Regions from separate parts of the Vibrio sp. TRT 29B02 genome, predicted to be linked through region 1. Evidence: predicted binding sites of a transcription regulator. Region 1 holds the regulator's gene; the other holds the start of a gene.
The links. Region 1 encodes CRP, which controls carbon source genes, mostly activating them, when cyclic AMP is high. Its sites were predicted from a motif close to TGTGANNNNNNTCACA; they were not measured.

Region 1 (3,173 bases):
AAGGAACAGACTATGGTGATGTCGAGGTTTCACTACAAGACAAAGTTGACCAAATCCACTCTCAACTAGAGTCAGGGGAAGCGGTTGTGGTTTATTCAGAACTGCATGAAAGTGTCGATATCCAACTAAAGAACCGTTTTTGATTTAGAGAACTGCATACAGTCAATGTCTGCTAAAGCATGTTATAGTGGGCATTGATTCATGGAATGTAACTTACAGACAAGGTTTGTCATGTCCGCTAAACACCCTATTATTGCCGTGACTGGTTCATCTGGCGCTGGCACAACGACTACCTCGGAAGCCTTCCGCAAAATGTTCAATATGATGAACGTTAAAGCCGCGTGGGTCGAAGGGGATAGCTTCCACCGCTTTACTCGCCCTGAAATGGATGTCGAAATCCGTAAGGCTCGCGAGCAAGGCCGTCACATCAGTTACTTTGGCCCACAAGCGAACGACTTTGGTGGCCTAGCCGAGTTTTTCCGTAAATACGGACACGAAGGTAATGGTCAGGTACGTCGCTACCTCCATACGTTTGACGAGGCAGTACCTTATAACCAGATGCCCGGTACTTTTACGCCTTGGCAAGACCTACCAGAAAACTCCAATGTACTCTTTTATGAAGGGCTACACGGGGGGGTGGTAGATGGTGACGTTAACGTCGCACAACATGTCGACTTTCTGATAGGCATGGTGCCGATCGTCAACTTAGAATGGATTCAAAAGTTTGTTCGTGATACTCGCGATCGCGGTCATTCTCGTGAAGCCGTCATGGACTCAATAGTACGTTCAATGGACGACTATCTAAACTATATTACTCCACAGTTTTCCCGAACTCATATCAACTTTCAGCGCGTTCCGACCGTTGATACATCAAACCCTTTAAATGCGAAAGGGATACCGAGTTTGGACGAAAGTTTCGTCGTCATTCGACTTCGTGGTATCAAGAATGTCGATTTCCCATACCTACTGGCTATGATTGATGGTTCGTTTATGTCACGCCACAACACCATTGTTGTACCAGGCGGAAAAATGAGTTTTGCGATGGAATTAATTGTTCGCCCTATCCTGCAACAATTGATAGAAACGGGCAAAATCGGTTAAGGCTCACAACTAGAACACGATTACTTTTCATACCGTGATCATGTGCACAGTTTTGCGTACCAAAAAGCCTGTTGTACCCGATTAAAATCAAGAAATCATGCCAGAAAAAGGATACTATTTGTAACCGACACATAAGTTGGCTTGCAGCATTTATAAAGTGCTCTTATCCTAGTAGGTCTTAATTAAGGCTTAGCTTAAACATGGAAAGCGGCAAGCGTACCCTGCAGAGGAAGTGAGATATTATGGTTCTAGGTAAACCTCAAACCGACCCAACATTAGAGTGGTTCCTTTCACATTGTCATATTCATAAGTACCCTTCAAAAAGCACGCTAATTCACGCGGGCGAGAAAGCGGAAACTTTGTACTACATTGTTAAAGGTTCTGTTGCGGTTCTTATCAAAGACGAAGAAGGTAAGGAGATGATCCTTTCTTACCTAAACCAAGGTGACTTCATCGGTGAACTTGGTCTATTCGAAGAAGACCAAGAGCGTACCGCATGGGTTCGAGCAAAATCTCCTTGTGAAGTTGCGGAAATCTCATTCAAGAAGTTCCGTCAGCTTATCCAAGTGAACCCAGATATCTTAATGCGCCTTTCAGCGCAGATGGCAAGTCGCCTACAAGTGACGAGCCAAAAAGTGGGCGACCTAGCATTCCTAGACGTAACGGGTCGTATTGCTCAAACGCTACTAAACCTAGCGAAGCAACCTGATGCAATGACTCACCCAGATGGCATGCAAATCAAGATCACTCGCCAAGAGATTGGTCAAATCGTTGGCTGTTCTCGCGAAACAGTTGGCCGTATCTTGAAGATGCTTGAAGAGCAGAACCTAATTTCTGCACACGGTAAAACAATCGTTGTTTACGGTACTCGTTAATTTCGATTAAGCACTAAATTATAAAAGCCACCAATGGAAACATTGGTGGCTTTTTGTTTTCGAGAAAATTATGGCTTATTGAGGACTAGTTTCGTCAACACCTTTAACCACAAAGCTGTTATCAACTTCTACCCGCCACTATCTTTTGAAGCCCCATCTCGGAACACAGTGTTCTCGAAGGGCGCAGCCCGTTCTAAATGCTCGCAGGACGAAGTCCGGTCTCGACTCTCGCTTCTGCTCTTTACCCGTTAGTGCTTTCGAAGATCTTGTCAGCAGACGCTGCCACAAATCCTGGGTAAAGCTCGCCATTAGGCATTGGATAACGTTTAGCAAACTCGTAGAAGCCTCCAGGGATGATTTCACTACCTTCAGTAAACTGAACCGGCACTTTATCAGCCATCGTTGAAGATTGCTCAAGCAACACTTCAGGCGTGCCTTTCACTTCGCCACCAAACTCGTTGATAGTAAAGCCAGCTGAGCGAAGGTGATCATTAACACCTTTCACCTCATCAAACGCATTAAGTTGGTTAACACTGACAGTAAAGTGGTTCGCACCGTAACCATGGGCAGCTAACCAAGCCGCGTACTCGCTTTCTTTAGCCAGCGTTTGGTAATCCGCATGACTAATATCCCATAGTCGGCCACCGTACAAGAACTCATGACCTGTTAGCTTATCCGCGTCTACTTGCTCGACTAGCTTGGTAACAATCGCTTGAAGTTCACTAGAACACTCATCAACTTTTAGTTCACTGATAAATACTTTTGGCTGTTTTGGATCGGGATGTTCAAAATGTTTCGCCGCGAGCTTTTTGCTTTCAAAAACGTAATCGCCACACGGCTTGTAGCCAGCATCTAGAAAAGGTTGTGCTAGAGTCGCGATACCTAACGGCTCAACGTTGAAAGTACGTAGTGCAATATGGTCATTGATCAATGCTTCGTCTTCTTGCAGAAGTTGGTGTACTTTTTCAGCAGAGGGACACAAGCGTTGAATATAGTCATTCCATAACTGCTGGAATAAAACATCTGGCGTCATAACGCCTCCTTGTATAGGGGTTGTTTACGTTCAAAAATGCCTCCTGGCTCAGGGAGGCAAAAAGGGAAATATCTAAGCGAACTTCACGCTCTACAGTTCAACACCTGGGCTTAATGTTTCAGGAAGAAGTGTCTCGCCACCTTCCATCGAAGCCATTGGGTACG
Region 2 (3,173 bases), on a different contig from region 1:
GGTGAACACAAAGAAAGTTACCAACCCCCTAAGGTGTTTGTTATAAGCTGTTCAGACCTATCTCAATACTTGCTCGCAGTTGAATACAAGCACAAACTCGAACCAATAAGAATCGACGATGACCCCGTTCACTTTGACTCACTAGAACAAGTCAAAGATGAACTCAATCGTTTGGGAGTGGAGAGGGCATATCTTCGTTTACACAATGCTTATGATGAATGTGGTTTAGGTGATGGCCCTTCGTATCATGATCAAGAGATATTGATCACAACCCACTAAATGAAGTTGTTCTCCAAAATCTTTGCCGTAAATTGGGTTCTTAAATAAAAACCTCGCGGCAGGGTTTTTATTGGCTTTCCACTGGCACCATAGGCCTCTGTTAGAACACGACTGTTTGCTGCTTTCGGACGAAGTTGTAGTACTTCTCCGTGGCGTGCGGTGATCTGTTCAACACGACCGAGCACGATCATTTCCATTAATTCTTCCCAGTCAGTGCGCAGTTGCTGTTCTTCTTCCTCCGTTGGGGACCAGATAAGAGGAGAGCCCACTCGCCTTTCCGAAAGGGGGATCTCTCGTTCTCCTTCAACTGGCACCCAAAGCACGCGTGACAGTTTATTACGCACGTGGCTGGTTTCCCAAGTCAGGCCGTGAACACCGATCAGCGGAGCGACACAAACAAAAGTCGTTTCGAGTGGTTTTCCGATATAGCTGATCGGGATTGTCTTTAGTTCAATTCCCAGCTGTTCAAAATCTTGTTGTGGCTTGCTGCCCGCGGTTGCTCCTAGGTGCCACTCCAATAGTTGTCCAACCCATCCTTTATCTCGGCGTAGATCGGGTGGCACATCAATGTCGGCTTCTGCCGCTAACTCTTGAAAGGACATCCCCGCAATATCGCAGGCTCTGGAGAGTAACTCTTGCTCGGACTTAGGCTCTGATTTCATATCGGTTGGTGTCGATTGGTTTAATGTGCTTATTGTAGCGAATTACTTTCAAATTACGACCAACAAGCAAAGATCGAACAGTTCGAAAAATTGGTGAAAAGATCAACGTTCAACTAGTTATCCACAGGTGATGACGAAAAAAAGTGATTTTTTTGCAAGTATGTATGAATTAACAGGGGTTTAGGCAGACAAAATAGCTTGAGTTTTGGCTCGGATGGTGACTATTGATGATAGTGGTGTGGATAAATGCACTGCTGGTGGATCTTTGACCGATCTGATCATGAAGATGAATTGCTCTAACGATAGGCCTTTATGATATTTGGTTTGAATGTTTAAGTTGTTGTTTTTATTTTATTTGTTTCTATTGTTTTCATGTTTTTTATGTGTTTTCTTCTCAAGCTGTATGCTTATTGATCACTTTCTCATTGATTCTTCACATACTTATACACAGAAAAGGTGAATAAATGTGGGCTATGTCTCACAACTGTGTGAGTAACCTTTGGTTTGATTAAAAGTTATCCATTTTGGGTGTCCAAAGTAATATTTTCTGTGTTAGTCACACTAGTAAGTTTGCTCATATTGGGGATATGTGGAAAAATCACTGTAATTAAGAATTTAATAGAGGTTGGCCAGTGATAGATGGCGATGGTTACCGCTTAAATGTGGGTATTGTAATCTGTAACAGCCATGGTCAGGTCTTCTGGGCAAAACGATACGGACAACACTCTTGGCAATTCCCTCAGGGAGGGATTGATGAAGGTGAAACCCCTGAACAAGCAATGTACAGGGAGTTATATGAAGAGGTTGGTCTTAGCAAAAAAGACGTAAAAATCGTAGCGACGAGTCGTCATTGGCTGAGGTACAAGTTACCTAAGCGGCTAGTTCGTTGGGATTCTAAGCCTGTTTGTATCGGCCAAAAACAGAAATGGTTTCTACTGCGTTTAGATTGTGATGAATCAAGGATCAACATGCAACGTGGTAGTTCCCCTGAATTTGATGGTTGGCGTTGGGTAAGTTATTGGTATCCAGTCAGACAAGTGGTTTCTTTTAAGCGCGATGTTTATCGTCGGGCAATGAAAGAGTTTGCATCAATGGCAATGCCATTTAAAGAACGCAGAGTGAAAGGCAAACGTAAACACAAAAGAGGATAGACATGCTTTCTCAACTAAGGGAAATAGTTGAACAAGTTTCTAAAGTCGATGAAGTTCATCAGGCTTTAGATATCTTGGTTAAACAAACATGCAGTGCGATGAGCACTGAGTGTTGCACTGTCTATCTCGCCAATGAAGAGATGCAGCGCTTAGAGTTAATGGCGACTCAAGGCCTGCGTTTCAAAGGCGACAAAATCCACATTCGCTTTAGTGAAGGTCTCGTTGGTTTGGTTAAGCGTAGTGCCGAACCTCTTAACATTGCTGAGGCCTCAAAACACCCCGATTTCAAGTACTTTTCTGAGCTTGGTGAAGAGATTTATCAAAGCTTCCTTGGCACGCCAATTATCTATCGTAAGCAAGTTCTCGGTGTATTGGTGGTTCAGCAAAAAACGCCTCGCTTATTTAATGAGATGGAGGAGTCATTCCTAGTCACGCTGGCTGCTCAGCTTGCGGTTATCATTGCGCATGCCCAAACTCAGGGACATTGGCGTCTTGAGAAAAAACAGCAAGCAATACGTGGCGTACCCGCTTCATCAGGGGTAGCGATAGGTGATTTTTGGTGGGATGACACCCAGCCTGATCTGACGAATGTTTATCCTGCATCGACGTTGGATATTGAGCGCGAACAAGAGTGGTTACTGTTGGCGATCGAAGAGGCGTTGAATGATTTTCGCCGAATGCGTAAGCGACTTGATAACGAGATCAATAAAGATGCGCTAGCGATTTTCGATCTGTTTACCCACCTGCTTAACGATCCTATGTTGCGTAAAGATTTAAAGGCGCAGATTCACAAGGGAGACCGAGCGGACTGGGCATTGCGTCAAGTGGTCGAATCCTACTCTAACCGTTTTGCTCGTATGTCGGATGTTTATCTCAGAGAACGAGCTCAGGACATCCGCGAATTGGGGCAACGGTTATTGTTCTTCTTGTACAACACGGATCAAGATAGAACGGTCATTGATAAACCCGTTATTTTAGTCGTGAGGGAGTTGACAGCAAGCTTACTCGCTTCGATTCCCAAAGATAAGTTACTCGCGGTTATCTCACTGGAAGGAGCGGCCAATTCTCACGCTGCGATTCT

Region 2: rppH (RNA pyrophosphohydrolase) is a predicted target of CRP. The motif match lies at 1,407-1,422, and genes of this name have one in related genera.

The regions. Positions count from the first base shown of each region.
Region 1 is NZ_JBNJOJ010000029.1:51,142-54,314, forward strand. Features, by position in the region: gene ACQEXT_RS16765 (YheU family protein) at 1-143, shown strand, start outside; gene ACQEXT_RS16770 (phosphoribulokinase) at 232-1,101, shown strand; gene crp (cAMP-activated global transcriptional regulator CRP) at 1,344-1,976, shown strand; gene ACQEXT_RS16780 (DUF1338 domain-containing protein) at 2,218-3,009, opposite strand; gene astD (succinylglutamate-semialdehyde dehydrogenase) at 3,100-3,173, opposite strand, start outside.
Region 2 is NZ_JBNJOJ010000007.1:45,779-48,951, reverse strand. Features, by position in the region: gene ACQEXT_RS06205 (DUF6482 family protein) at 1-279, shown strand, start outside; gene mutH (DNA mismatch repair endonuclease MutH) at 276-941, opposite strand; gene rppH (RNA pyrophosphohydrolase) at 1,574-2,092, shown strand; gene ptsP (phosphoenolpyruvate--protein phosphotransferase) at 2,095-3,173, shown strand, end outside.